One region of the Alteromonas sp. DYW1 genome, then DNA from elsewhere that is predicted to be linked to it. Evidence: predicted binding sites of a transcription regulator. Region 1 holds the regulator's gene; the other holds the start of a gene.
The links. The regulator FliA, encoded in region 1, starts transcription of late flagellar genes. The targets are predictions, from matches to a motif close to CTAAAGNTNNNNNNNNNNNNGCCGATA.

Region 1 (16,008 bases):
TCGACAAGCTTATCTAACATTTGATTAGCATCGGCAAATAACTGCTGAGCCTCCTTGCCAACAACCTCATCCTCTAAAATGCGCGGGTATTTGCCCGCCAACGACCACGTCATAAAAAAGGGTGTCCAATCAATGAAGTTGCGCAGCGTTTCAATATCTGCAGTAACCGGTGTAACGCCTAACTGCTGCGGTTTGACGGGAGTGAAACTTGTCCAGTCTGCTGAGAATTTATTCGCCCTAGCCTGTGCTAATGTGACCGGTTTAGTGCGCGGGCGCTTATTCGCGTGTTGTTCTCTTACTTTCGTATATTCGGCATCTAACTGTGCCACATACTCTTGCCGCGTCGTTGCAGAAATCAATTTTTGACAAACGCCTACGGCGCGACTTGCATTAGGCACATAGACCACAGGACCTGAATAGTTTTGTTCAATTTTAACCGCCGTATGGGCTTTAGAGGTTGTTGCCCCGCCGATCAACAAAGGAATATCAAAGCCCAAACGCTCCATTTCACTGGCGACATATACCATTTCATCGAGCGACGGGGTTATTAAACCCGACAAGCCTATCATGTCTACTTGTTGGGCCTTGGCTTCTTCCAGTATTTTGGCGCAAGGCACCATTACACCGAGGTCGATAACTTCAAAGTTATTGCACTGCAACACAACACCAACGATATTTTTACCGATATCGTGCACATCGCCTTTCACCGTAGCCATTAGGACTTTGCCATTACTACCACTGCCACCGGATTTCTCAGCTTCAATAAAGGGTTGTAAGTGAGCCACAGCCTTTTTCATTACACGCGCAGATTTTACCACCTGCGGTAAAAACATCTTACCTTCACCAAACAGGTCACCCACAACATTCATGCCGTCCATTAACGGGCCTTCTATCACATGCAGTGGCCGTTCGGCGGCTAGGCGCGCTTCTTCTGTATCTTCTATAATGTAGTCACCGATCCCTTTGACTAATGAATGCTCCAGCCGTTTGGCAACGGGCCATTCACGCCAGGATAGGTCTTCCACCGCAGCAGCTTTGCCGTCCCCCTGATACTTCGGAGCTAGATCAAGCAGTCGTTCGGTAGCATCGCTGCGCCGGTTAAGGATCACATCCTCCACTGCATCGCGCAGTTCAACTGGGATCTCATCATACACTTCCAGCTGCCCGGCATTCACGATCCCCATATCCATTCCGGCACGAATAGCATGATAGAGAAAGACTGAATGCATGGCTTCGCGCACTGGATTATTTCCGCGAAATGAAAACGAAATATTGGACAACCCGCCAGAGACATGCACATGCGGTAAGGTTTGTCGGATCCGTCGCGTGGCTTCAATGAAGTCAACTGCATAACTATCATGCTCTTCGATCCCTGTTGCAACGGCAAAGATATTGGGGTCAAAAATAATGTCTTCGGGCGGGAATTTAACCACTTCCGTCAGAATTTTATAGCTCCGTGTGCAAATCTCGACTTTACGATCTTCAGTATCTGCCTGGCCTTTTTCATCAAACGCCATGACCACGGTGGCAGCACCGTACTTTTTTATCAAACGAGCTTGGGCAATAAAGGATTCTTCGCCCTCTTTCAAACTAATGGAGTTAACAATAGCTTTGCCCTGCACACACTTTAAGCCTGCTTCAATCACTTCCCACTTCGACGAATCCAGCATGATGGGTACACGGGAGATATCTGGCTCAGCCGCAATCAAGTTCAAAAACTGCACCATCGCCGCCTTTGAGTCCAACATTGCCTCATCCATGTTGATATCAATAATTTGCGCGCCGTTTTCGACTTGCTGGCGTGCCACATCCAATGCAGCTTCAAAATCGCCACTGAGAATTAAACGCTTGAATACAGCCGAGCCTGTGACGTTAGTGCGCTCACCCACATTGATAAAAGTAGCTATCTCTTCGGTCACAATACAACTCCTAGTGGACGAACGGCTCGAGGCCAGATAAACGCATTTTCACCTCAGTTTGAGGAATTTGACGCGGCGACTCATGCGCGACTGCCGCAGCAATTGCACGGATGTGTTCTGGTGTGCTGCCACAACAGCCGCCAACAATATTAACCAAACCACTACTCGCCCATTCTTGGATATGCTGAGCCATTTCATCTCCCTGCATATCATACTCACCAAACTCGTTGGGTAGCCCTGCGTTAGGGTGAGCAGACACATAGCACTCACTGACTCGCGCAATTTCAGCCACATACTGACGCAACAAGTCTGGCCCGAGTGCACAATTTAGCCCAAAGGAAAAAGGCGTAATATGGCGCAATGAGTAATAGAAGGCTTCGGCTGTTTGCCCTGACAAAGTCCTACCCGATGCATCTGTAATAGTCCCTGAAATCATTACCGGTAACGCCAAGCCCTGCTCTTCAAACACTTGTTGTACCGCAAAGGCGGCGGCTTTAGCATTCAGGGTGTCAAACACAGTTTCGATAAGAATTAAATCCACGCCGCCCTCAATCAAAGCTTCAGTCGATTCAGTGTAAGCGGCGACAAGCTCATCGAAGGTAATATTGCGTTTAGCCGGGTCATTCACATCTGGAGAAATTGACGCCGTGCGATTGGTTGGCCCTAACACACCCGCAACAAAGCGCGGCTTTTCCGGAGTTTGCCGGGTAAACTCATCGGCTACTTCCCGCGCGATTCTCGCAGCGGCCACATTGATCTCACGCGACAGAGATTGCATATCATAATCGGCCATTGAAATGGTTGTCGCGTTAAATGTATTGGTCTCGATGATATCTGCACCTGCAGCAAAATACTCTGCGTGGATACCCTTAATAATATTCGGCTGGGTTAACACCAAAAGATCGTTATTGCCTTTGAGATCGGTAGGCCAATCCTTAAATTGCTCGCCGCGGTAGTCGGCCTCAGTCAGTTTGTGACGCTGGATCATGGTACCCATTGCCCCATCCAAAATCAGGATCCTTTGTCGCGCAAGGTCATGTAATTCTTTAGTTTTACTCATTAATACATCTCAGTCTGCGGCACTACGCGAATTATACACTCGCATTTAATTCATCTAAGTTATAAGGCGTTGTCTGATAAACAAAGTAATTTAGCCAGTTGGTAAACAGTAAATTTCCGTGACTCCGCCAGCGTACCATTGGCGGTTGCCGTGCGTCATCATTAGGAAAATAATTGACTGGCATTTTGGGTGCAAGGCCAGCGGCAATATCCCGCTGATATTCTTGTAAAAGCGTATCCGCGTCATATTCTGGATGCCCAGTGACAAACACCATACGTTTGTCTTCAGATGCTACTAAATAGGCACCGGTCTGGGCTGACCGTGCGATAACTTGTAAACCAGGCACAGCGTCATAAGTGGCCTCGTCGATAATGCCATAACGGCTGTGCGGAGCATAAAACACCGGATCAAAACCACGCACCAGCTCATTCGTCGGCACTAGCACTTGGTGTTCATATACGCCACACAGTTTTTCATCACGTAAAGCTCGGTGTTGCCCATAGAAATGATACATTGCAGCATGTGCGGCCCAGCACAAATATAAGGTCGACTGCACGTGACGCTTAGCCCACGCCATAATTTGTGTAATGTGCGGCCAATACTTTACGTCTTGATAGTCTAAATGTGCCAGCGGTGCGCCGGTAATGATCAGGCCATCATAGCGTTTGTGTGCGATTTCACTGAAGGCATGATAAAACGCATTCATGTGTTGCTCAGGCGTATGCTTGGATACTTGCTCATCAATCCGGATCAAATCCACATTAATTTGCAAAGGCGTATTAGATAGTAACCTCAGCAGTTGAACTTCCGTTTCAATTTTATTTGGCATTAGATTCAGAATACCTACCTCAAGCGGCCGAATGTCCTGCTGCGCTGCGCGCTCGGCGTCCATACAGAAAATATTCTCTTGCGAAAGAACATCTTGTGCAGGCAATTCACTGGGTATTCTGATTGGCATTGATCTCATTCTCACTGTTACGCTGACGCAACAGTTTGCCGGATCTAGCTAGATTGTCAACTTATTTACGTCTAGACGTCTAAACGTTCAGATGTTTTATCTGTGATCGTTATCAACCGCCATCAACAGTTCAATCTCGGCTCGAGGGATTCCGCATGCGTCGATGATATCGTCAATATCAGCGCCAGAAGCAATCAACCGGCGGGCTTGTTGATACAGTTTTACTTCTGGATCTTTTAACTCTAAATCGTTCACTTGATTGTTGAGCAATACAATTTCTTGTTGCAGCTTTTGTGCGGTATTGGCATTGACTGCCGCCTTATCATACAGCTCGTCGATCAATTGCTGCTGCTTGCGTTGACTTTGCTTGGCTTGTTGCTGAATGTGGTTCATTTGCAACATCAGTTGCTGTTCTAACTGCTCTTGTCGAGCGCTAACACGGTCACGCTGCTGGCGTAGGGAACGCGTAAACCAAAACACCAAAAAAACAAGTGCAATCAAATTAAGAATAGTAAGTGCAGCGATTAGATCTAGCATGCAGAATAAGGTGAGCCTAGGTTATAGCTATCGATAAACGAAGTGCGACAAACAGGCGTTTGCCGCAGGTATTTGGCGCTCGTTTTACAGACTGGAAATTTCGTCCCATTCTTCATCAGACAGCAGTTTATTCAAGTCAACCAAAATCAGTAATTCGCCATCGCGATTACTAACGCCCTGAATAAACTTAGCACTTTCTTCAGTACCCACATTCGGTGCACTATCGATCTCAGAAGAACGCAAATAAACAACTTCTGCCACACTATCAACCAAGATACCGACCACTTGTTCGTCAGATTCAATAATGACAATGCGCGTGTTGTCTGTAATATCCGTTGGTGGCAAGCCGAAGCGTGCGCGCGTGTCGATGACCGTCACAACATTACCGCGCAAGTTAATGATCCCGAGCACATAATCAGGAGCACCTGGCACCGGTGCAATTTCTGTATGGCGAAGGACTTCTTGCACTTGCATTACGTTAATGCCGTAGGTTTCTTCACCTAAGCGATAGGTGACCCATTGCAAAACCTCATCGTTGTTATCTACGACCGTATTACTATTCGTACTTTTTTCACTCATCCTTCATGCTCCTGACACTGACGGTGATTATTTCTGATGACTATTCAAGCCAGCGTTCAATAAATCAGTTAACTGTGATACATCAATTAAAGCACACATCCGCTCTTTCACCATACCCGCTAACCAAGGGCGCTTACCGTCGGATTCTCGCCACTTCACATCTTGCTTTTCCAATTCGATAGTATTGATTAAGGCGTTACTCGACAATCCCCATTCACTATCTGCAAGCATAATGATGTATTTGTAGTGTAGCTTGTCTTCTTCAATTTGTGCGTATTTTTCCGGCATTACCCATTTTGCCGCATCAACTACATTTATTTTTTCATCGCGATGCAGCATAACGCCCATAAACCAATCTGGCTTACCAAACAACGGTCCGATCTTATCAATCTGATGAATGCCTCCAAGATCGATTAACGGAACCGCCATGGTTAATCCTGCGACATCAAAAAATAACGCTTGGAAACGTTTATCTAAACGCTCTTTCAGCGCTTGATGAGACGCTTTCTCATTGTTTATATTAGCTATTTCGGCTGCATTTTGCGCTTCTTTAGTCGCAACAATGATTTCCTCAGCCTCAGGGGCTTCAGTCGCAACCTGTTCAGGTGCGTTAACCATGCTGACTTGCGGTTCCTCTTGTGGCGCAGGATCGGTTATTACCGGTGTGACTGTGGCTTGCTCTAACAATTTTGCTACGCGTTGCGTGGCTTCGACAGGATCAGCCAAATCGACGAGCAAGCCGTCTAAATATTCTTGCATGATCTCTTCTTTAGCGAAGCTCTTTCCTTTACTCATGGTCTATTACGACTCTAACTCTAATAATAATTTGGTATATGCGTATGCCCCCCGCGAACGCGGTGCATACAAGGACAGCGGTGTTTGGGCCTGACTTGCTTCGCGAAAGCGAGTGTCTACCGGTATCGTACTTTTCCAAGTATTTTCGCCATACTCTTGCTTCAGAGTATTATGCGCCTCTAAAGCGGCGTTTACCCGCTTGTCAAACATGGTCGGCACGATTAACGCATCAAAGGTCTTACGCAGTGACTGGCTCATAATTTCGAGTGTATGCATCATTCGGTCTAAACCTTTGAGGGCCAAAAATTCAGTCTGTACGGGAACCAATATTCGATCGCACGCTGCCAACGCATTAACCATCAATACTCCAAGCACGGGTGGACAATCAATCAAGACATAATCAAACTCAGATTCAACCGCCTGCAGTGCACGCGTCAGTACTAACCCCATGCCAGTTTTCGCGCCCAATTTACGATCCAGTGTTGCCAGATTCATCGTCGCAGGCAAAACAAACAAGGTGTCTAACTTAGTGGGACACAAGCAATCAAGTACTAGCTCTTTGTCTAATGGTCCATCATGAACAAAGATGTCATAAGTACTTTTGGTTAACTCTTCAGAATCAATACCAAAATAATAACTTAACGATGCATGTGGATCAGTATCGATCAACAATACTCGCTGTTTGCGTTCAGCCAAAATACCGCCTAACGTTACAGTGGTTGTCGTTTTACCGACACCGCCTTTCTGGTTGGCTATGGTCCAGATTTTCATGGTTAGCCTTTGACTTCTGTCATAACATCTGTGGCCATCCGCTCAATCGGTAAGCTACGCTCTGAAATATTCGCTACGGTAACCGCTTGCGGCATGCCATAAACCACGCAACTGGCTTCGTCCTGCGCCCAAATCGTCGCGCCTAATGCTTTGATCTCTTGACTACCCAACTTTCCATCTGCGCCCATACCGGTGAGAATTAAACCCAAAATGTCGCCCCCGAACACTTGACCGCACGCCTTGAAGGTTAAGTCAACGCTGGGTTTATAGGTTAAATTTTCTCCTGGAACCGAATCGACGATTTTGACCCGAGCAGCACCACTTGTACCTTCGACTAACATTTGCTTACCACCTGGCGCTAGATACGCATGCCCAGGCTTAAGTACATCGCCATTTTGAGCTTCAGATACGCTAATGTTGCACAAGCTATTTAAGCGCTGCGCAAACGCCGTTGTGAACGTTCCTGGCATATGTTGAACCAATAGGATTGGCACAGGGAATGTCGCTGGTAGCGGCTGCAGCACTTTCTGCAAGGCAACGGGTCCACCCGTTGAAGAGCCTATCGCCAAGAGTTTATAGCGCTTGTTTTTACTGCGGTAGACCGGTGGAGATGAAGTTGCAGGGCCACTTAATACTGAGGATGACTTAAAGAATTTTTGTGTCGCCGGCGTACGGCCCGGCGAACTGAGTGGCGGCGCAGATATACCGCGCGCTCGCATTGGCCGACTGGCGATAGCGCGCACTTTGGAACGCAACACCATGGTCGCCTCACGACGGTCGCGAGCGATATCTTCAAAATTCTTCGGAAGGAAATCAAGCGCACCGGCCTCTAACGCTTGGATAGTCGCCTCAGCGCCATCTTGCGTAATAGAGGAAAACATCAAAATCGGCACCGGTGAGGTCTGCATAATTTTACGCACTGCCGTAATGCCATCCATTACCGGCATTTCAACATCCATAGTAATTACGTCCGGTGCAAAGGTCGCTAGTTTGTTTAAAGCATCTTGACCATTGTTCGCTTCAGCAACAACTTCGAGTGCTGGATCCTGATTAAGGATTTCCCGCACCCGGCGTCGATAAAACGACGAATCATCGACCACCAACACCTTGAGTGTCATTACTATTTAGTTTCCTGTCATTCATTGCTTGGCCAGTAAGCCAAACAGCGATTTCACCGTCTATTTATTCAAAGCCTTGCGCGCATACCGCTTAAGCAGCCCAGGAATATCAAGGATCAATGCGATACCACCATCTGAGGTTATGGTAGCGCCAGCCATTCCAGGTGTGCCCTGTAATAGCGCATCAAGCGGTTTTATGACGACTTCTTCTTGACCAATCAAAGCATCAACCACAAAGCCCATTTGCTGTGTACCGATTTGGACAACGACCACATGGCCTTTATCCTTTTCTACTTGTCGATTACCACGACGTAACCATTCACCGAGATAGAACAAGGGTATCGCTTTGGAACGCACGATCATGGTTAGCTGACCATCAACGGTATTCGTCTTAGAGATATCCATATTGATGATCTCGTTAACCGCACCAAGTGGTAACGCAAAAGTTTGCTCGCCAACAATAATCATCAATGTTGGCAATATCGCGAGAGTTAACGGTACCTTAATTTCTAAGCGTGTGCCGCGACCAAGCTGAGAATCAATATTTACACTACCATTGAGTTGGTTGATCTTGGTTTTAACCACATCCATACCAACACCACGGCCTGAAATGTCACTGATTTCAGTTTTGGTCGAGAACCCTGGCGCAAAAATCAGATTAAAAGCTTCGACATCAGACATTCGAGCGGCAGCATCTGCATCGAGCACGCCACGATTAATCGCAATCTCTTTCAATTTATCGGGATCCATTCCCTTACCATCGTCATCAATGGTCAGCAAAATATGATCGCCCTCTTGGGATGCAGAGAGTTTAACTGTACCCATACGAGGCTTACCGGCGGCTTGGCGGTCATCCGGCATTTCGATACCGTGGTCAACCGAGTTACGCACCAAATGCACTAACGGATCGGCCAACGCTTCAACCAGATTTTTGTCTAAATCCGTTTCTTCACCTTCCAGCTCGAGGGTAATTTCTTTTTTCAGACTCCGTGCTAAGTCCCTGACAACGCGAGGGAAGCGACCAAAGACCTTTTTGATTGGCTGCATGCGGGTTTTCATTACCGCACCTTGCAAATCCCCGGTTACCACGTCGAGGTTAGCAATCGCTTTGCTCATGCTCTCGTCGTTAACGTTAATCCCCAAGCTTAACAGGCGGTTACGCACAAGTACTAACTCTCCAACCATATTCATGATTTGGTCGAGTCTCTTGGTATCAACACGTACAGTGGTCTCAGCAGGTGGCGCCGCTGCGGCCGCTTTTTTATCATCTTTCTTCGCAGCCGGTTTTGCCGGAGCCTTCGCTGCCGGCGCTTCTTTAGCTGCGGCAGCAGGCTTAGCCGCTGGTGCAGCTTTTTTGGCTTCGTCGCCAGCAGAGGATGACTTCGCTGGCGGTGCCTGAGTCGCTGCTGTAGGTTTATCTTCTTTTACTGGTTCTTGCGGCTTAGCTGGCTCTGCCTTCGCTCCCGGACCTTGGCCTTGTCCATGCAGCTGATCCAACAAAGATTCAAACTCATCATCAGTGATTTCATCACTACTAGCGTCTGCTGTTGGACTTGTATTGGCTTTCTCTGCAGGTGCCTCAGCTGTTTTGCTACCCGCTTCAAACTTACCTTTACCATGCAACTGGTCGAGTAACGCTTCAAACTCGTCATCACTGATATCATCATCACCAGAAGTACTCGATGACGATTCTGCCGCAGGTGTTGCTTCTGCTTTGGGTTTTGGCGCACTAGGTGCTCCACCACCATGCAGTTCATCTAACAGCGCTTCAAATTCATCCTCAGTGATTTCGTCGATGCTACCGCCTTCATCTGCACTGGACGCAACCGGCTCATTGCTTTCCGCTGGCGAATCTTCCACAGCGAACTCTATTTCCTCAGCACTATCGGATGCTGGTTCTGCTGCGCTGGCATCGCCATCGAAAATGTTTTCATCAGGAGATTCAGGATGGCTGAGTTTATGTAATAGATCGATAAGTTCGGGTTCTGCTGGCTCAAGTGGTTCACGCGCTTTAACCTTGTCAAACATTTCCACAACCACATCTGTGGCGCGCAAAATGACATCCATTAAATCAGGCGTTAGCGTACGCTGCCCGTTACGCATTACGTCAAAAACGTTTTCCGCGCCGTGACAAATATCAACGAGTTCAGTGAGTGATAAGAACCCGGCACCACCTTTGACCGTATGATAACCGCGAAAAATCGCGTTCAGTAGATCTTTATCTTCAGGATTATTCTCTAAATCAACGAGCTGCTCCTGTAATTGTTCAAGTATCTCTCCAGCTTCCACTAGAAAGTCTTGCAATATTTCCTCGTCTACATCAAACGCCATTAATACGCTCTCCTAAAATCCCAAGCTCGATAACAGGTCATCGACATCATCTTGGCCACTTACCACGTCATCACGTTGGTCAGCATCGATAATTGGACCTTCCGCTTCCACGTTATCGGTCTTTTTCTCAGATTTTTGAGGACTTTGCTTCATTTCCGGGTCACCAAACATGGTTAACATGTTAACCAAACTGTCCTCGACCTCTTTTACCAACTCGATTACTCGCCGAATCACTTGCCCAGTTAAGTCTTGATAACCTTGAGCCATAAGCACTTCAGTCATCAGTGAAGTCAGCTTTGCTGAATCTGTTGAAGCATCTTCCAACAACTTGTCCAAGTCCGCACACAAAGTCTTAAACTCACCCAACTCAATTTGACGTGTCATGAGCTTTTTCCACTCTGGCAACACCGCGCTGATCCGCTCATTGAGTTTTTCTGCTAATGGCATGCTCGTTTCAACCGCATCCATTGTAGTATTAGCCGCTTTTTCGGTTTCTTCAATGACGTACAACAGACGTGACTGGGCGTCTGGGATCTCCTCGCTCGCTAAGCCTTTGATACGATCATCAATTTGGAAGCTATTGAGGGAGTCATGGAGTTGACGTGTTAATTTACCGACTTCAGCAAACAACTCGATAGACTCTTTCATAGAAGCAACTTCAAGAATCGCATTAGCCGACTCGTGATCGCCCTCCTCAAGATAGGTGACGAGCTGTTTCGCTTCTTCTAAAGAAATTGGAACTGTGGATTTATCAGGCATCCAGTGTCTCCTTTTGTTGAAAGACCGTCTGGATTAACCTAAGCGTTCGAAAATCTTTTCGAGCTTTTCTTTTAAGGTAGCAGCGGTAAATGGCTTAACCACATAGCCATTTACTCCGGCTTGTGCCGCAGCTACGATTTGTTCCTTTTTGGCTTCAGCAGTTACCATCAACACCGGCAAGTGCTTAAGACCATCATCTGAACGGATAGCGCGCAACAAATCAATACCCTGCATACCCGGCATATTCCAATCGGTAACAACAAAATCAAAGTCACCTTGTTGTAACATGGGTAACGCCGTGCTTCCATCGTCTGCTTCTTGAATATTCGTAAAGCCGAGATCTTTAAGCAGGTTCTTTATGATGCGTCTCATTGTTGAAAAATCATCAACAACAAGAATTTTCATATTTTTATCCAAAACAGCCTCCACTGAGGAACATTATCATTGTTATTGTTAAGCTTCAGTCATTCGCCAAGCTTGCATCCGCGCTTTCAGCTTTAGCATTGCTTGACTATGTATTTGACTCACTCGCGATTCACTGACTTCTAAAACCTCGCCAATTTCGCGTAAATTCAATTCTTCATCATAGTATAGCGAAAGGACAATTGCCTCTCGCTCTGGCAGTGTCGTAATTGCATGCGCCAAGGCTTTTTGAAATGCCCCTTGCATCAAATCTTCAAAGGGGGCGTCGGAGCCTTTGCTCTGTTCATCGCCGATGACATCTTCAGACACGCCTAAATCTTCGATTGCGACTAGCTTACCTGCGTTCACTTCATTTAGCATCTGGTGATACTGCGCCAGAGATACATTCAGTTTAGCGGCAATATCCACATCACGCGCGTCGCCACCAGTTTCTCTTTCGACTTGCGCTATCGCTTCCATAATAGTGCGACTGTTTTTATGCACTGAGCGCGGTGTCCAGTCGCCCTTGCGAATTTCGTCTAACATCGCACCACGAATTCGGATCCCTGCAAAAGTTTCAAAACTAGCGCCTTTGGATCCATCGAAATTTTTCGCAGCTTCCAACAAGCCAATCATGCCTGACTGGATCAAATCATCGACAATCACACTGGCTGGCAAGCGCGCCATGAGGTGGTGAGCAATACGCTTAACTAGCGGCGCGTGGCGCTCCACAATAGCGTTTAAATCGACACTCTGTTGATATGCTGCCACCTTACTACTCACCCGTTATCACCTACCGCCTTGCGAGTTAACAACTGCTCTAGGAAAAACTCCAAATGCCCGCCCGGTTGTTCGGGAATAGGCCAATGGCTTGCGGAACGCGCCAAATCACTGATTGCAAGGGCTGCTGGAGAAGCAGGAAACGCATCAACAATCGGTGTTTGTTTACGCACCGCTTTACGAATATTTTCATCAAACGGAACCGTTGCCACTAACTCTAGTGCAACATCCAGGAATCGCCCAGTGACTTTCGAAAGTTTATTAAATAATTCGCGCCCTTCACGATCACTACGAACCATATTGGCTACGACTTTAAACTTGAACACGCCGTGTTCACGGTTGAGGATTTTTATTAGTGCGTAGGCATCGGTGAGTGAGGTTGGTTCATCACATACCACGACTAGAATATCTTGTGCCGCGCGACTAAAACTCAGAACCATATCTGAAATGCCTGCAGCAGTATCGACAATTAAGACATCGATAGGGGTTTTCAATTCACTAAAGGCTCGGATCAGACCAGCATGTTGGGTCGGTGTTAATTCCGTCATGCTTTGTGAGCCGGATGTGGCTGGTGCAATTTTAATTCCGTGAGGTCCAGTCACAAGCACCTCGTCGAGCGTACATTCGCCAGATAAAACGTGCGACAAATTTTTGTCGACCCGCAAGCCTAACATCACGTCAACGTTAGCCAGCCCCAAGTCAGCATCCAAGACCAGCACCCGCTGCCCTTGCTTCGCCATTGCCACAGCAGTATTCAGTGTAATGTTAGTTTTACCAACACCCCCTTTCCCACCGGTGACCGCAATAACCTTAATTAAACGTGATTGTTTCATTCTTCTTAAGCCGCTAGCCTGATCTTCAATCATACTGCTTTTGCTGTATTTGCCGCTATATGGTTGCTAGTATGGTGCAACTTGTACTTTTTATAAAGCCTTGCTGCAAGAGAAATCAGATTTTTTCCACTTGCAGACGCAATATCTTCCGGTACTTTCTGACCATCCGTAACAAAGCTTAGCGGTAAGTTATAGTTTATAGCAACACTTAGCATTTCACCCAATGAATAGCATTCATCTAACTTTGTGAATATGCACCCTTGCAGTGGTACGTTTTTATACGCATTCACAACGCCTTGCAGGCTGGCATATTGGGCATTTGCTTGCGCAACCAAATAATAGTTAATTGGCATGTTAATCCCACGCGATAACTCTTGCAACTGACCAATTAAGCGCGCGTCTCGTTGCGAGAAGCCTGCAGTGTCGATTAGTACCATTCGCTTATTTCGTAGTTGATGAATAACATTTGCCAATTCTTCACCGTTGTGGGCTTTCTTAACAGTACAACCAATGATCTTACCGTAGGTTGATAATTGCTCGAACGCACCAATACGATAGCTGTCAATAGTCACTAAAGCGACCTGTTCGGCGCCATGTTTTTGAGCATAGCGCGCGGCCAGTTTTGCGATTGTTGTCGTTTTCCCCACACCAGTAGGCCCAACCATTGCGACAACACCAGACTGCGTAAGTAAATGCTGGCCGCCTACGTGTACTCGATTAGCTAATAATTTGAGTAGCATTAACCAAGCATCACGCTCATTGGCTTCTGCTGGCAAATAATTGATTAATTGATCACTGAGTGATTCTTCAATTCCCATTAATTGAAGTTGTTCATATAAATAACCATGCAATGGGTTTTTCAACTGTTTGCGTTGCTCTGTCAATGCCGCGACTTGAAATGAAAGAATGTTACGCAGCGACGCCAATTCTTGATGCATATCCGCCAGTTGCTGCGGTACGTCTGCATGATGCTGAGCGGTTGCGTTCGCGGCACCGGATTGATTGCTCTCTACCGACGGTGTCGCCTGCACATTGGGCGCTTTTTCAGCATAAGTCTGCGCATAAGGCTCAGCTTTCGCAGACACTCGATTAGGTTTGGTAGTTTCTCGCTCGGTACTCGCCGTTGCTGACTGCTTCGCATTTGCCGCTTGTTGCTTTTCAAGCAACTGCTTCAAACTATCCGGACCATCATCGCCAATAATTTCACTCAGAGTTGGCGTGCGTTGGCGAGGTTCCGCTTTAATCGTTTTGGCTGACGTTGGCGGTGTTTGTGTATGTGGGTCGTAAGCGGCAACGAGTTCAATGCCTGAGCCGGTTTTGCGGGTCGACATGATTACGGCATCAGCACCAAGCTCTTCTTTCACTTGACGCAATGCCTCGCGCATATCCTTACCGACAAATCGTCTAATTTTCATCGCTTATGCTCCACTTCACTTATCTGCTTATTGCCCAACGGCACTTACAATTCGAATTTGCTTATCATCAGGAATTTCCTGATAGGACAGGACATGCAAACCCGTCACCGCATGTTTTAAGAAACGCGATAATACCGGTCTTAACATGCCTGACGTCAGCAATACTGATGGTTCTCCTGCCAGCTCCTGCTGCTGAGTCGCCTCGCTGAGCGATTGCTGGATCCGGTCAGCTAGTCCAGGCTCAATACCAGCGCCATCCTCGCCACCTGCCTGTAATGACTTGTGCAGTATTTGTTCCAACTCTGGCGCCAAAGTAATGACGGGCAGCTCGGCCCCGCCGTGATTGATTTCTTGGATAATTAAACGCTTCAAAGCGATCCGCACGGCTGAGACTAATACGTCAGGATCTTGACTTTTCGGACCATATTCACACAACGTTTGTACAATCGTGCGCATATCACGAATAGGTACACCTTCGTACAGCAACGTGCGCAAGACTTTAACCACCGTGCTGAGCGATAAAATATCAGGGATCAGCCCTTCTACCAGTTTTGGATTACTCTTGGCTAACATGTCCAAGAGTTGTTGAGCTTCCTCGTGCCCGAGTAGTTGATAGGCATTAGTTGTCAACAATTGACTCAAGTGGGTTGCCACAACTGTGGCGGTATCAACCACGGTATAGCCTAATGTTTGGGCATGTTCACGCTGGGCTGGTTTGATCCAAACAGCATCTAAACCAAAGGCAGGATCTTTCGTCGGTTTACCATCAAGCTTACCAAAGACCTGACCTGGATTAATCGCTAGCTCGCTGTCATGATTAATATCTGCTTCCCCGACGTTTACGCCTAACATGGCAATTGTGTAAGTTGTCGGGTTGAGATCAAGATTGTCTCGAATGTGCACTGGCGGGATCAGGAAGCCAAGTTCTTGCGAAAGCTTTTTCCTAACTCCCTTAATGCGCGTCAACAGCTCGCCACCTTGCGCTTTATCCACCAAGGGGATCAAACGATAACCCACTTCTAGTCCGATGGTATCGACCTGCTGTACGTCATCCCAACCGAGTTCTTTAATTTCTGCCGGGGTTTGACTGTCAGCCGGTAACACTTCGCCGGTTTTTTCAACTTTCTCGGGTTGTTGGGCTTGGCGTGTTTTGAGGTAGGCCAATCCCCCTGCAAGCGCACTAAAACTTAAGAATGCGAGGTGTGGCATACCAGGGACAATACCCATAACGAATAGAATACCCGACGCAATAGACAAAGCTCGAGGGTTGGTGAGCTGTTTATCCAGCTCCTGACCCATTTCCTGGGTTTCATTCTCACGCGTAACGATTATCGCAGTTGCCACTGACAACAATAACGATGGGATCTGAGCGACCAAACCATCACCAATGGTCAGAATGGTATATACCTCAAGTGCTCGACTGAACGGCAGGTCATACTGCACTAAGCCGATAAACAAGCCGCCTACGATATTGATAAGCATGATAAATAGGCCTGCAATAGCATCACCTTTAACGAACTTTGAAGCACCATCCATTGAACCGTAAAAATCAGCTTCTTGAGTGATCTCTTCACGTCGTTTACGGGCTTCATCTTGATCGATGTAGCCCGCATTCAAATCAGCGTCGATAGCCATTTGCTTGCCTGGCATCGCATCCAAGGTAAAACGAGCACTTACCTCAGAGATACGTCCGGCCCCCGCGGTCACAACTTTAAAGTTTATAATCAATAAGATCGCGAATACGACCACAC
Region 2 (16,008 bases), 630 kb from region 1:
GCTGGTTGTTAACTATTCCGCTACGCTATGTCTTTCGCTGGGCGCGGCAGCAATCTATCGTCAAAATGCTGACTGCAGTCACGTTGTCGAGTTATGTGGTTGCTCTGGTGTGGGCCGTCGTTAAAAACATCAATTATTGGGAAATATATAAGCACGGTTATCGTCCTGAAGAGTGGTATATGTATACTGCGAATACCATCAACTCCCTGATTATGATTGTGTGTTGGGGCGGTTTGTATTTTGGTATTAAAAACTTTCAAATGCTGCAAAAAGAAAAGCAGCTCGCATTGAAAGCCACGACTATGGCGCACCAAGCGCATATCCGCATGTTGCGTTATCAGCTCAATCCTCACTTTTTATTTAATACTTTAAACGCAATCTCAACATTGATCCTGATGAAAGAGAACTCAACTGCGGAAACTATGGTTACGCGGTTGAGTAATTTTTTACGTTATTCGCTCGACAACGACCCGATTAAACGCGTGCCGTTGGCGCAAGAGATCCAAGCGTTGCGCTTATATTTAGATATTGAGAAAGTACGCTTTGATGAACGGTTAACCGTGAATTGGGAAATTGAACCGCGATGTGAAATGGCTTTGGTTCCGAGTATGATATTGCAGCCGCTGATTGAAAATGCCATTAAATACGCGATCTCAAAAATGAGTAAAGACGGTACGATTACCATCCATGCGCGTGTGTTTGGCAGTGATTTATTGCTAGATGTAGCCGACAATGGTCCGGGTGCAGAAATCAAACAAGGTAAATTGGCCCGAGAAAATGGTGTTGGCCTACCCAATATTCGTGAGAGATTGCATTCGCTGTATGGCAAGAATTTTTCATTTGTTATTGCTAATAATCAACCAAAGGGTCTGCGTGTCAGTATTCGTATACCCTTTGAGGTAAAGGAAGCTGATAATGAGTAATCAAGCATTACAGGTAATGATCGTCGATGACGAGCCACTCGCTCGACAGGGGTTAAAATTGCGGTTGCAAGCACATGATGATGTGGAAATAGTGGGCGAATGCAGCAACGGCTTGGATGCGGTAACTATGATCCCCCAGCAACGCCCGGACTTGGTGTTTCTGGATATTCAAATGCCTGAACTTAACGGCTTTCAAGTCATCCAGAAACTGCGCGACCTGCGCCAACCGATGCCACTGATCATATTTGTAACAGCCTACGACAGTTATGCGATTAAGGCCTTTGATATTCATGCATTGGATTATGTGCTAAAGCCTATTGATGATGTGCGTTTAGAGCAAGCACTGCGCAAAGTCCGTGACGTTTTAACCCGAGAGCAGAGTCAAAATAACACTGAAAAATTGGTCAGTTTAGTGGCCGATCTGACTGGTGATGATTGTGAAGAAATTTTACGCAAGTTAGCCGCGGGTGAGCCAGTAGAGGCATCTCCTTATCCTGATGTTATGTCGATAAAGGATGGTTCTGAAGTCACGCGCGTGCCGGTGTCTGATATCCAATGGGTAGATGCTGCAGGCGATTATATGTGTGTGCATGCAAGAGATGGTATGCACATCATGCGTAAAACAATGAAAGAATTAGAGCAATCGTTAAATCCCAAAATGTTTATTCGGGTGCACCGTTCAGCTATTGTAAATATCAATTTTGTCAAAAAGTTGGTTAGTCATGTCAGCGGTGAGTATCACCTGATCTTGCATAACGACACCGAATTGAAAGTGAGCCGAAGTCATCGCGACCGAGTTAAAGCCGCGATGGATTTATAACGCTATTTAGTCAGTAGTTGCATTCACTAACTGACGCATGGTCTGCACGCAAAAGTCTTCTAAGGGCTTTTGTTGTTGCCAGGTTTGCTCTAGCTGCACTGCGACCGGTGCCCCGTTGACCTCACCAATCATGACCCCACTTTGGCCTAAACTAATGGCTTGAATCGCTTGGGCGCCCAGTTTGCTGGCTAGGATCCGGTCCTGCGGAACGGGAGAACCACCGCGCTGGACGTGTCCCAGTATAACTGGGCGCACCTCACTTCCAGTGCGAGTTTCCAGCGCTTTAACAAGATTACTTATACCGCCCGGCCAGACGTTTTCAGCCACAACTACAATGTAACTGATACTGCCGTGGGTTTTGCGGCGGTAATCTAATTCAGTGATCATGGCGTCTAAAGCGATATCTTCTGACTGAAATAATTCTGGCACGATGACATGATCAGAAGCAGAGGCCAAAGCAGCGTTTAAGGCAATAAAGCCGGCGTGACGACCCATTACTTCGACGAGGAAAATGCGTTCGAATGCATCAGCAGTGTCGCGAACTTTATCAATGGAACTGACCGCGGTCTCGATAGCTGTGTAATAGCCTATGGTTGCATCAGTGCCGTAAATATCATTATCGATAGTACCGGGTAACCCGATTATTTGGCCGGTCCAAAATTGGCTCAGGTGATGGGCACCGCGAAATGAACCATCACCGCCAATGACGACGAGTGCATCGATATTCGCTGCACGGAGATTTTCAGCGGCTAATTTGCCTGCTTCAACGGTTTTGAACTCCAAACAACGAGCGCTATGCAGGACTGTACCTCCGCGTTGGATAAGGTTATGCATATCCTGCGTTTTTAATGGTTTTAGTTGTTGCTGCAGTAAACCGTTGTAACCATGCAGATATCCCATTGCTTGATAGCCATGTTGTTCACAAGCTAATACTACCGCTCGAATACATGCATTCATGCCTGGCGCATCGCCACCCGATGTCAACACTGCAACTTTTTTCGTCAAGACGGGAATCCTTTTACTGATTATTGGTCGTATCAAGCATATACGCTACTCAAGCATTTTCCATTTGGCAAGTTACATTCGCTTACATTGTGGGCAAGTGAATATGGCACAAAGTTTTGTAAACTGTAACCTGCTGTAGTTACCTTGACGATTGATTGTCTCGGTGTTTTCTTAGAGGAGTTTTGAATTCATGCGCCACTGGCTTTTAATTGGCATTCTTTTAGTTTTTATTAGTGGTTGTTCATCTAAGTTTGCCTATAACAATTTAGATTGGTTGGTTTATTGGTACGTTGATGACTACATTGAATTTACTGACCAACAGGAGAGGGACTTCGATGACAAATTGCATAATTGGCTGAAGTGGCATCGACAACAGGAACTAGCACTTTATGTTGAGCATCTGCAGCAAGTGAAACAAGCGGCTTTGGGCAGTGAATTAACCCCCGACCAGATCACAGCGCAATTCGACATGGCGCAGCAACATTGGGAACGCCTACGCGACAGGTTAGTTCCTGAATTAGCGAATATGGCAACATCCTTAAGTGACGAACAAGTAGTTTACTTGTTTGCAGCATTAGAAAAAGAAAATCAAGAACGTGAAGAAAAACGCGCCGAATTATCCACTGAAGAGCGGCTTGAGCAGCGCCAAGAAGACTTAATCGAAGACGTAGAAGAAATGATTGGCCGTCTCACGGATGAGCAGGAACAGATCGTAACGCTATACGTACCCAGCTTTCAATCTAGCTATGACGATTGGATTGCTTATCGTCGAACGGTTCAGCAGGCAGCCCGCTCTCTTTTTGCTAGCAGAAATGAGAACCCTAACTTTGTGCGTGAGTTGCAGGCATTGATGCTGGCCCCTGAAAAGTTCCGTAGTGCTCGACAGTTAGAAGTCCAAGAGCATAATCGTCGATTGTACTCGACCATGATCGCAGAGATCCACAGTACTTTAACTGATAAGCAAAAACGCAAGCTTGCAAAAGAAATTAGCGCTATTATTGCCGACCTTGAGGACTTAATGAGCTAATTTGCTTGAGCAATACAACACTCGGTCATTCGGCTGCTGCAATACCGTCCCAGGTGAGCCGACCTGGGCTAGGCTTCCTTCTCGCATTTACTACCGCAGTGCTGTGGGGAGTTTTACCGATTTTTCTTAAGCTTTGTTTAATGGTAATGGACAGCGCGACAATTACGGCATATCGATTTTACTCGGCAGCATTTGTGGTACTGGTGATTTTGGTATTGCGTCGACAAGTGCCAACACGCGCCATGCTGTCAGCAAAAGGGTGGTGGATGGTTTTTGCTGCCACCATTTTACTGGTATTAAATTATGTAACCAGTGCCCATGCGCTTAATTTTTTAAACCCTGAATCGGCGCAGGTATTGATGCAGATAGCGCCTTTCATGCTCATGTTGGGTGGCGTTTACCTTTACAAAGAGATATTCACGCGGCAGCAAAAAATCGGCGCAATCCTACTATTTGTTGGTTTGTTATTGTTTTTTAACCAGCGTTTACCGCAAATTGTTAATTCTTCGCATGAGAGTCCATATGGTTTATTTTTGATTATCTTTGCAGCCGCATGTTGGGCTGCCTACGCATTGTTTCAAAAACCATTATTGACATCAGTTACGGCACGTCAGCTAACTTTTCTTATTTATATTCTTGGGGGCACGCTGCTGTTACCAATAACGACGCCCACAAGCCTTTTTGAAATGTCAGCATTGCAAATTTGGGCACTGGTATTCTGTTGCGCAAATACGTTAATTGCCTATGGTGCATTTACCTATGCTATGGGAATTTGGGAAGCGTCCAAAGTCAGTGCGGTCATCGCAATTGCGCCACTGTTTACGATTATTTCGTCTGAAATCGCGATCCAACTGTGGCCGCAGGTGTTTGTAAGCAGTGAATTAGATACTTTGGCCTACGTAGGCGCATTTTGTGTAATCAGTGGCAGTATGCTTGCCTCACTAGGCCGGCGCACTAAACGTTAATTCTCACGATTACCAATGGGCTTTTGTTCGCCCTTACAAATTGTATCGTAGCCATCGCGATAGTAGCGTAAATCAACACACTCACTATCGTAGCGTTTGCGTGCGGTTAATGCTTGTTGTGGATGTTTCTCATCGCGCATGATACGAGCCAGCTCTTGACAGGTTGCTTCTTGTCGTTGAACTTCGAGAATATCCTCACATGGCTGCGTGGAACTGCACCCTACAACAAGAAGGGTACTTAAAAGACTGCTTAACGTGGCGCCAAAACGCATAATCATCATCCGTTTTCAACATAGGGTTTGAGGTCCGCTGATAACGCATCCAGTTTTTGCTGATGCATGTCGCGTAATGGAATACTATTGACTAACTTATAGACATCTTTCAGCTCTTTTACCAACTTACCGTCGGGTTTTCGTTGCATGTCTAATAATTTAATCAGGCTTTGGATAAGATTTAACGCCACGCCAATATTGACTGGAGCGAGTAACTGAGCTGCGCGAAAACTAGCTGCAGCAGTCTCATATTTACCATCGCGATAGGCGTCGATACCGGTTTTATTGTGTACTTTATAAGCTTCTCGACGCTCACTATCTCGTGCCTGCTCGTCAAGCATTGACTGTATATTGGGGTCGATATCGATATCTGACTCTTCAAGCAAACGGGTCAACTTTTCCGCTTCCTCAAAATCACCAATGTCAGCCATAACAACAATACTATCGGCCGCTAACTTAAGCGGGAAATCAGTAAAATTTTCTTCAATCTTTATTTGTGCTTCTTCAATTAATTGCTTGGCTTGAATACTTTTACCGTCTATTGCACTGATCCGAGCATTAATGATGGTTTCGAATAGACCATAATCAAATTGGTCATCACCGCGCGTGAACACATCGTCGCGTTTACTTCGTTGCAGAGTGAGTAATGCCTCTTGCTGATAACGGTTTTTTATTTTTTTTTCTTCAGCATACTCTGCAATGTCTAACAAGCTACGCACATAATTGCTGAAATGGGCTACATCGCGATGCATCGACCGCTTACTTATTTGCCAAAGAGTAAGGCAACATTCTTTAGCAAACTCGCGATCACCATTTGTACGCGCTATTCGAGCAGCCAGATATTGCCGTTGCATGGATAAAGGCGCGATTGCAATTGCCTGTTTAATATCAATTAATGCCTGTTCATGTGCCGCTTGCAACGTGTGTGCGAGTGCTAAAATGTCAAATGCTTCAACATAAAACCGATTCTCCTCAATCAGTTGTTCAGCGAGGGCAATTGCTGGCTCAGGTTTCTCCAGGCCAATCAAACCGCGTGCCAATGCGACTTGTGCCCACTTTACTGGACGCGCGGCATTAACACTCTCTGCTAGTGCAACTGCTTCTGCAAACTGTTCATTGCGCAAATATAGATTACACAACAGTTTTAGACAGTTATTGCGATAATGCAGTTTGCCCTTGAGCAAATCTTGACATTGTTCTATCGCTTGCGCGATGTTGTCTTCATCAATCAGGTTATAGACTTCGGCGAGTTCCATGCGTTTATGAAACGCGCGATTAAGTCGGGTTTTTAACTGAATTTGAGAAAATGGCTTGACTAAATAGTCGTCTGGCTCTTTCTCAATGGTGCCCAACACCTTATGACGGGTGCTATCTGAACTAATGACGAGCATAACGGATGAAGGTTTTACCCACTTACGGCCACGCAGTTCTTCAATCAGTTCATAGCCATTTTTCTTGTCTTGGCCGAGATGGATATCACTAACAATAAAGTCAAACTTTTCTTTTCGACATAGTGCCAGGGCAGTTTCTGCATTTTGCGCAATAGCCACTGACTTTGCACCGAGTGAATTTAATAACCCGCGCAACATGATCAGGAAAGGTCGCTGATCTTCGACAACTAGAAAGCGTTTCTTAGTGTAATTGATGATATCCATAAACCAACGTATACCGCCCGTATCAACTTGAATAGTTAATCAAAGCGATGCTAAAGGCAAGCTGAAGAATGCATTTCTCTTGCCGATAACCAACTTGAAAGCTAATCAGTTGTGAGCCCTATGTTGTCGTCTGCCATTGAATCCATTATTCAGCGTGATCCGGAATTTAACGGACAGATAAACCGTGCACTCCACAATGGACATGATTTTAGTTTTTATTTGGCGCAGTTAAACACTCAGCTGACTGAGCGTCTACGCATAGAGTCAGCAACCGATGCAGAGAAAAATCTTGCGGCGAGTACACCAACAGTTACGCATTACTACCGCAATCCATCATGCAGTGCTAATGACAAAGATTTTCAAGTATTGACTCAATATTCGCAGTTCTTGCAAGCACAAAATCAAGCAAGCTTGTTACTCTGGATGTGCATGCATCCGGAACCTCTGGCATTGCACAACGACGCGAATCGAATTGATCCGGAAGTTATTGCTAACTGTGAATTACACGCCCAGCGGCGCCAGAAAACAGAGCAAGTTAGCAAGTTTGAGCAATTTGCACCCGACTTAGTTGATCTTATCCCAGCCAGTCAAACAGCCCTCGTCTAATTTGATTTTTGCAGTGTATTTGCGTATAGTCCGCGCCGCATTTTGCCCTGGTTTTACGTTCCATATCGCAAAAGGAAAACTTAGATGTCTATTACTGTATGTGCGTTATACAAGTTTGTAACGCTGGATAATTATAAAGAACTTCGTCAACCACTGCTTGATGTGATGCTTAAGCATGACATTAAAGGCACCTTGTTATTGGCATTAGAAGGGATCAACGGCACCGTTTCGGGTTCTGCAGATAACATTGATGCGTTACTTGATTGGCTCAACAGCGACCCACGTTTAGCTCCAATTTCATACAAAACAAGTCTTCATTCCGATCAGCCTTTCTATCGAACCAAAGTTAAATTAAAGAAAGAAATCGTTACTTTGGGAGTTGAAGGTATTGATCCGCGGAAAACCGTAGGTACTTATGTTAAACCTACTGATTGGAATGCACTGATTTCTGATCCTGAAGTTACCGTGATTGATACTCGTAACGATTATGAAATTGAGATCGGTACGTTCAAAAATGCAATCAATCCAAACACGGAGTCATTTCGGGAGTTTCCTCAATATGTAAAGGAAAACCTTGACCCACAAAAACATAAAAAAGTTGCGATGTTTTGTACCGGTGGGATCCGCTGCGAAAAGTCTACCGCTTATTTAAAAGAGCAGGGGTTTGAAGAGGTTTATCACCTTGAAGGTGGTATTCTGCAGTACTTAGAAGATGTACCGCAACAGGACTCGCTGTGGGAAGGTGACTGTTTCGTTTTTGATAACCGCGTTGCCGTTAATCATCAATTAGAAAAAAGCGTTTATGATCAATGTTATGCGTGCCGTTTGCCGATAACGGAAGCCGATAAGCAGAGTGAGCAATTTGAAGCTGGTGTCAGTTGTCCTAAGTGTTTCGGCACGCACAGCGAAGAGCAAATTCAGCGTTTTCGAGAGCGTGAGAAGCAAGTCCAATTAGCGCTTGAGCGCAATGAAGCCCATGTGGGTAGCGATGCTCGTATTGCCACTAAGCAGCGGAGACAAAAGAAAGCTGCAGAGCGGCGAGCGCAAAAACAAGCGTTGGGTAAAGCGTACTAAGAAAAGTTATACGTCGTTGGTGCTGCCGCATTGATGTTAACACGTTGATGTGGCCATTAATGTATCGACTTTTGACGACATTTGCATAGCGTATCTGTCAGGTAAACGTAGACAACTTATATTGATCAACGATACACTCGTTAAAGAAATGTCAAATCGCCAAAGTAGTAGTATGTCAGAAAAACAATTGTCCCCAGAACAAGTTGAAGAAATTCGCAAAGAGTTTGATTTTTTCGATAAAGATAAAAATGGTCAGATAGATTTACCTGAATTTATTGAGTTACTGACAGTCATATCACCCAAAACCAAAGCTAGTCACGTGAAAGAAGGTTTCGACCTGATTGATGACAACCATGATGGCTTTATTGACTTTGCTGAATTCTTAGATTGGTGGCAAGAAGGTTGGTGGGAATACTAAAAAGGGCGCATAAGCGCCTTTTTTATTGTCGAATAGCGACAAAGTCACCTAACAAATAGCATCTAAAAATCGCTCGACCGTTAACGACTTAATAGTAATTCTGCAGGTTGTTTAGCTTTTTCCCATACGCTGGAAAGCTTAACATCTCGGTTCAAATATCTATCACCCGCAACTACGCAAACACGGCTAGCCATGTAATAGCATTACCCACGCCGTGGACAATCCCAGGAACGATCACGCTGCCTGTTTTTTCACGTAGATACTGAAATAAAACACTGACACCGGCATAAATTGCAATAAGTAGCACTACGACGACGTATTCACCTTGGACAATATATGCAAGCAGTCGCTCTGAATGGAGAGGAGCCAGAATAAATACGACGGTTGTTATCCAACGGGCTGTCGCGATAGTCAGGTATCTTCGTAGTACACCAAACAGTATTCCACGATAAAGACATTCCTGTCCTAGCCCAATACAAAAGCCCGTGCCAGCCCAGAGCAAAATATTACTAACCGGTGTTTGTAAACTTGATAAAAGTTGTTCGTATTCTAATGCGCTAAAAAGGCCAGCACTAACTAATACTGACAGAACCAACAGCTTGTGTTGCTTTGGGAAACTTAATAGAGGACGCTGCGTAAACCAGATAACACTGAGTAACGTTATGACCAACCCAGCCTCTAGCATAAGTCGCAGTGGCTGTGAAAAATACCAGTGGGTGGGGGCAAGTAGCCATGGATCTGGTTGCAACCATATACGAACCGGTAACTCCATGATTAAAAAAATTAACAACAACATCAGCGACTGTTCTTTATTCAAAGTCAAGGTTTTCATGTCAGTTAGTCATCCAAATTGCGCAGTTTACGATGCAGGTCTCTGTCACTACTCGCTTTTGCCATTGCAGTATACCGTTTTACTTTATTGGGCTGGTTGCTGAGTTGGTAAAGCTGTGCGAGGCGCAGAAAAGCCCATTCAAGTGGAGGAACGGCGTTTGCAGATGCGTATTGCTCAACAAATACAAGCAGGCTTTCTATTCCTGTGTCCACATGCTTCTCGCTAAACACTGCATTTCGTCCAAGCTGGTAAAGGCTATTGTAATAATCATCATTTTTCGCTGAGGATTGGGCGGCAGCTAAAAATGCATGATAAGCTCGCTCGTATTCATTCTGATCTTGCAAGTACAAGCCATGACTTAGTTGAATGCCCGCCGCATTGGGGAATTGTTCTCGATAGCGCTGATATTTTTCTCCCAGCAGCGCTATCTGGTCAAATTCGCGTAATAATTTAATCTCGGCTTTTGCACCTCTTAGGGGATCCAGATTACGAATAATATCAACTTGTTGCCGGGCCTTTTCATTATCTCCGCCAGCAATGCCCGGGGCACCAAGATAAAAATTAAATAGTCCGAGTTGATAATCAACGTTATTGGGGGCTAGCGATACAGCTTTTTTCAGACACGTCAGTGACTTTTCAGCGTAACTTAGAGCGCTAAAGAAACTTTTGCCCGCCTGTTGCCCCATGATGCGCCCACATAAAAAGTTAATTTCCGGGTGATCGGGCTCAATCTCAAGTGCCTCCTCAATATAAGACTGGGCATTGTCTAAGTCGATTTCTATGTTGTCCCGGGCAAGAATAATCAGGGTTTCAATATCACTCGCCATAGTATTTTGGCTGTGAAATACGACGATAAACATTAAATAAAGTAACAGGCATTTCAAAAAATTCATTCACTAATATTTCGTTGATTACTACATGTGACAATTATGTCCACCTGTAGCAACACCTGTTAGTGCCAAAAGTCATAAAGTAGGGAAAATAAGCAAATTGGCGATAACGTTGCCCCTATAGCGTCGATCATTCTGATTATTGTGACGTTGTTGCATAAGGACTTAATGGTGACCAAGTTTCTCTAATCTTAATGTGATCTCGCACGTAAATCGCTTTACATATAGCGATACTAGACTATCTATTTGATCTGAAAAGGGCCGTATTGCGCAAGAGTGCAGGTGTTATTCGTTTGGTTCATTGTCTATCGGCGGTGTAGGCTTGGGTTTGCGTTTTAGCGGTGCATCACCAATATCCCGACCTAACATGCTATTCACTCTTTTGGTCTTGCGAGTAATGTTGTTTGGGTTTGGCTTGGTAGATACTCTTTTATGTTTTTTGTTACTGTCGTTTGGAAGTGACTGTTGTAAATCAAAGCCCTTAAATTTAGCCGCTAACTCAGCGTATTCAAGGTTAGCTACTTCATAATCTAACATGGCGCGGATTGCAGTAAAGCTGCGCCAATCTCTCGGGCCCACAAATGAAAGGCTTGTACCTGCACGCCCAGCTCTGCCAGTGCGGCCTATGCGATGGATGTATTCTTCTGGGTGTTTGGGCAAGTCAAAGTTGATAACCAACTCGACACGCGGCAAATCCAAACCACGGCTGGCAACATCTGTACAAACCAATACCGTATGTTGTCCACGAGCAAAGGCATTCATAACATTCGCTCGCTGATTCTGTGCAAGTTCGGCATGCAAGGCTACAGCGTCAAACCCCTGTGCATTCAATTCTTTGGCCAGACGTTCAGTATCTTCACGGGTTGCAACAAACGTTATCGCTTGGTCATGTGTATGTTGATTTAATGCGTGTTTGAGTAATTCTTCTTTGTGTTCAACAGAGTCGGCAAAGATGTAATGTTGTTGAATGTCTGCGTGTTGTTCTGTTGCATTACCCACCACTATCTTGGTTGGCGTATTGAGTAATTTTTGCGCTAGCTTGTCGACAGCAAGTTCACCGATAGTGGCTGAAAACATCATGGTTTGACGCTTGCGATGATCAGCAAACTGGTTGATTAACAGTAATTGTTGATGGAACCCTAGATCGAGCATACGGTCTGCTTCATCAAGGATCAAAAGTTCCAAACCATTGATAAAGAATGAGCGACTCTCTAAATGATCGGCAATACGTCCAGCAGTCCCAACAATAATATGCGGTGACTTGCGTAATGTTTTGATTTGGTCATTGTAATTTTCACCGCCCACTATGAGTTGGCAATTAATGGGTAAACCAGCAGTTAACCATTTGGCTTCGCTAAACACCTGTTTGGCGAGTTCGCGCGTGGGAGCAAGGATCAAAACTCGCGGGTCTTGTTTGCTAAGCGCTTTGTTACGCAATAACCGCTGAACTGTTGGGACTAAAAAGGCGAGTGTTTTTCCTGAACCGGTTTTCGATGACGCAATAATGTCATTACCTTTGAGGGCAGGGGCGATAACCCGACTTTGGATCTCAGTTAACTCGGTTAGCTTTTTATTATCGAGTGATTTTAATAATCGGTGATCTAAAGGTAGGTCTGAAAATAACAAATGAATGCCCTCATGTTTATGCTGGCATTATCGCTGATTGTGACTCAAAACGATAGTAAATACGTGTTATTGGTATGTGTTAAAGGCGATACAAGCGCATAAACCACGTATTCGCTAACGTGGTCTATGCTATGGGTGTTAAGGCGTTTAAAACTGCATTTCAGGCACGTGATCTGGCACCACTAATTTACCTGCGGTTTTCGCTTTGATTTCATCTATACTCACTCCTGGCGCTCGCTCAGTCAGATGGAATGCGCCGTCTGCTACTTTGAGCACTGCCAAATCAGTGATGATCCGAGTGATGCAATTTACGCCAGTTAATGGCAGGGTGCACTCGCTCAACAGTTTCGAATTCCCGTGTTTATCAGCATGAGTCATCGTAACGATAATATTCTTGGCGCCGGCTACTAAGTCCATTGCACCGCCCATACCTTTGACCAATTTATTCGGGATCATCCATGAAGCGATATTGCCATGCACATCGACTTCAAAGGCGCCAAGTACGGTAAAGTCAACGTGACCGCCTCGGATCATAGCAAAACTCTCTGCTGAGCTAAAAATAGATGCCCCTTGGATCGCTGTCACCGTTTCCTTACCTGCGTTAATCATATCCGCATCGACTTGATCTTCCGTGGGGTAAGGGCCCATGCCGAGCAAACCGTTTTCAGACTGCAACATTACCGCAATGTCTTTAGGAACATAGTTGGCAGCAAGTGTAGGTATACCAATACCGAGATTGACATAGTCGCCATCTTTAAATTCACTGGCAACGCGCATAGCAATTTGGTCTCTTGTTAATGCCATTGTGGATTCTCCTATTTCGCTAATACGCGACGTTCAATGCGTTTCTCAAAGTCACCTTTGATCACGCGCTGGACATAAATGCCAGGGGTATGAATATGGGCGGGCTCTAATTCACCTGGCTCGACAATTTCTTCCGCTTCAACGACCGTAATTTTGCCGGCAGTTGCTGCCATTGGGTTAAAGTTCTGGGCGGTATGTCGATAGATACAATTACCATACTTGTCGGCCTTCCAGGCGCGGACGATGGCAAAGTCACCAGTAATCGATTCTTCCAAAATATACGGTCGACCATGAAACTCTTTCACTTCTTTGCCTTCGCCGACAGGTGTACCGTACCCTGTTGCGGTATAAAAAGCGGGAATACCCGCACCGCCAGCACGCATTTTTTCTGCCAGTGTACCTTGTGGGGTTAATTCGACCTCTAACTCTCCATTGAGTAACTGCTGTTCGAACAGAGCATTTTCACCAACATATGAAGACACCATTTTTTTTATCTGTTTGTCTTCTAGTAAAATACCTAAACCAAAATCATCAACACCACAGTTATTCGATACAACGGTAAGGCCTTTAACACCTAAACGCTTGATTTCTGCAATTAGACCTTCTGGGATGCCGCACAAACCAAACCCACCAGCGATAACTGTCATATCATCAGTGAGGCCTTGCATCGCTTCGGCGTAGCTTGACACTACTTTATTAAATCCTGCCATGGGGAACTCATGAGTTGTTAATAAGGACGCTAGTATTAAACAGCTTGTTAACAAAGTGAAATTACATTAATGTGTTAATTGATAAAAATAATTTATCAATAGGTGTGATTTTACTGGCCAGGTGACGAATGCCTTACGCCGTCGTACTCAACTTCACAATAGCGTACTGCGCGAAAAATCTTGATGACGAACATACAGTTGGTCTACAGGTAACAAACAAACATCCGTTTAGAATTACTTTGTTAGTGAGGAATTAATGCTTAACATAAAAACCCTGCAGGCTTTTATTACTTTGGCTGATTCTAAAACTTTCGCAGAGGCCGCGGATAAGTTACACATTACTCAACCGGCACTATCCAGTAGTATTAAAAAACTAGAGGAATCACTCGGCGGTCGGTTATTTGCTCGAACCACTCGTAGCGTCAGTTTAACCAATGAAGGCAAAACCTTTTTACCTGCCGCTAAACGGCTTTGTATTGACTGTGATAATGCGCTGTTGGACATGCAGCGCTTATTTGCAGTAAAGCAGGGGAGTTTGAGCGTAGCGGCAATGCCGTCGTTCGCGGAAGGAGCTCTGCCGTCGTTGATCAAACAGTTTAACACTGATTTTCCTAATATACGGTTTCGCATATTAGATGTCGTTATGGAAGCAGTGATTGAGTGTGTGCTTTCGGGCCGCACTGAAATCGGATTTAGCTTTAAACCTGAGCATGAGGAGGGGCTCATATTTGAGCCAATGTTTAATGATCGGTTTATTGCTATCGTTTCCGCTGAGCATTCACTTGCACAATCTAAACGTCTTAGCTGGAGAACTATTTTACAGCAGCCCTTTATCGCCATGAATAGAGACTCAAGTGTTCGTTTGTGGCTGCAACAGGTAGCAGATAAGCTGGAACTGTCGCTAAATTTGATTGCTGAGGCGAATCAACTGAGCACGGTAGGTCAGCTCGTAACAACCGGGATGGGAGTGTCGGTGGTACCTATGTTGTGTCGTCCACAAATGCTGGCCAAAGGGTTAGTGTGCATTGAATTGGAAGAAGATTTTTTGGTTAAACCTGTTGGTATGTTAAAAGCTAAGCGCAGTACCTTGTCAGTGCCTGCGCAGACTTTTTGGTTAGCCGTGAAGACTCAGGTTAACAATTAACTTACCATTTTTTCTTAGGCGCGAATAATTCATCTAAATCATCACGTTCTTGTTCTTTCTTCTTCGCTCGGTCCTGTGCGTTGGCGTTTTTCAGATTATCTTGGATTTCGCGCAACATTTCAGTCAGCTCCGCATGCCGACTTTGCATGTATTCATCGGGCTGGGTTTGCGCCTCTAATGCGGCAATTGCTTTTTCAAAATATTGTCGCGCCGATCCCAGCATATTTGAGGACAATGCTGCTTTACCACGTCGAGCCAGAGTTTCAACGTTGACTCGCAATTGTAATCGCTCCAACGTGCGATCTTCATGCATGTACATTTGCGTATCAACTTTACCTTTACTATGCTCGCTACGTAACAACACGCGTAGCTTCTTGATCGCCTGGATCATTTGAATAATTAATTTATCGTTGTCGGGTAGGCTAAATGCACTTTGATCGGGTGCAGAGGCATTCAGGTCGATAGCTTGCACGCGGGATTCTGCGTCTTTAACGCGTTGACGAATTTCCGGCATACTTGGATTCAACTGCAGCATGATGCGCAACGCATTTTGAATTCGCTGCTGCATGACCCACACTAGTTTTGGTGAGATGGGGAACTGGCCTGCCGCCATGAGTACGTTTTCAGTCTCGTCGATAATGGCTTTTTGTTTAGCAATCTCAGTGCGCTTTTCTGCCTCAATTTTGGCTTTGTGTTGCTGGAATGCATTAATCACTATCGCAACAACGACCAGTGTTACTATCAATCCAACTATTATTCCGAACGTCATAGGCTCTCGTACTTCATCTATTTAGTGCGCTTATTTGCGCTTTGTTATTCTCATTTGACAGTTTAGGGCAATTTAACTTGAAATACACTACCCCCGAAGCGCCCACCATTACTTAACTTTACTTCACCGCGCAGCCCCTGGTTGGTGTGCGCATGCGCTATAAGACGTGCAAAGAAAATACCCAAACCAGTGCGCCCCTGACTTACATTTACTTCTGCTAGGTCAGAATGGCTCTGTTGCAGCATACCTTCAGGGTATCCCTGACCATCATCTTCAATAGTTACTACAAGTCTTTTATCGACCACCGCTGCTGATAAATGAATTTGTTTCTTGCCGTAGCGCATAGCGTTAATTAATACATCATTCAACAGTAGATAAATTAGGTCTTTGTCAAAAAACCAACAAAGCGTGTTATCGAACTCTGCAGTAATTTCAATCCCACGCTGTTTGCTATAAGAGTGATTAGCC

Region 2: the regulator FliA is predicted to act here: its motif matches at 6,729-6,755, upstream of AC121Z_RS08865 (VC2046/SO_2500 family protein).

The regions. Positions count from the first base shown of each region.
Region 1 is NZ_CM186038.1:2,620,928-2,636,935, forward strand. Features, by position in the region: gene metH (methionine synthase) at 1-1,919, opposite strand, end outside; gene AC121Z_RS11755 (homocysteine S-methyltransferase family protein) at 1,930-2,979, opposite strand; gene metA (homoserine O-succinyltransferase MetA) at 3,011-3,937, opposite strand; gene AC121Z_RS11765 (DUF2802 domain-containing protein) at 4,034-4,474, opposite strand; gene AC121Z_RS11770 (chemotaxis protein CheW) at 4,559-5,053, opposite strand; gene AC121Z_RS11775 (chemotaxis protein CheW) at 5,081-5,848, opposite strand; gene AC121Z_RS11780 (ParA family protein) at 5,855-6,619, opposite strand; gene AC121Z_RS11785 (protein-glutamate methylesterase/protein-glutamine glutaminase) at 6,622-7,737, opposite strand; gene AC121Z_RS11790 (chemotaxis protein CheA) at 7,798-10,068, opposite strand; gene AC121Z_RS11795 (protein phosphatase CheZ) at 10,081-10,827, opposite strand; gene cheY (chemotaxis response regulator CheY) at 10,861-11,244, opposite strand; gene AC121Z_RS11805 (RNA polymerase sigma factor FliA) at 11,281-12,012, opposite strand; gene AC121Z_RS11810 (MinD/ParA family protein) at 12,009-12,875, opposite strand; gene flhF (flagellar biosynthesis GTPase FlhF) at 12,872-14,257, opposite strand; gene flhA (flagellar biosynthesis protein FlhA) at 14,285-16,008, opposite strand, start outside.
Region 2 is NZ_CM186038.1:1,991,622-2,007,629, reverse strand. Features, by position in the region: gene AC121Z_RS08900 (sensor histidine kinase) at 1-923, shown strand, start outside; gene AC121Z_RS08895 (LytR/AlgR family response regulator transcription factor) at 916-1,743, shown strand; gene AC121Z_RS08890 (ATP-dependent 6-phosphofructokinase) at 1,750-2,748, opposite strand; gene AC121Z_RS08885 (DUF6279 family lipoprotein) at 2,939-3,775, shown strand; gene AC121Z_RS08880 (DMT family transporter) at 3,781-4,740, shown strand; gene AC121Z_RS08875 (hypothetical protein) at 4,737-5,012, opposite strand; gene AC121Z_RS08870 (response regulator) at 5,018-6,667, opposite strand; gene AC121Z_RS08865 (VC2046/SO_2500 family protein) at 6,788-7,273, shown strand; gene trhO (oxygen-dependent tRNA uridine(34) hydroxylase TrhO) at 7,358-8,347, shown strand; gene AC121Z_RS08855 (EF-hand domain-containing protein) at 8,520-8,765, shown strand; gene AC121Z_RS08850 (CPBP family intramembrane glutamic endopeptidase) at 8,938-9,597, opposite strand; gene AC121Z_RS08845 (hypothetical protein) at 9,603-10,490, opposite strand; gene AC121Z_RS08840 (DEAD/DEAH box helicase) at 10,773-12,113, opposite strand; gene AC121Z_RS08835 (CoA transferase subunit B) at 12,261-12,917, opposite strand; gene AC121Z_RS08830 (CoA transferase subunit A) at 12,929-13,627, opposite strand; gene AC121Z_RS08825 (LysR family transcriptional regulator) at 13,884-14,771, shown strand; gene AC121Z_RS08820 (hypothetical protein) at 14,773-15,540, opposite strand; gene AC121Z_RS08815 (sensor histidine kinase) at 15,603-16,008, opposite strand, start outside.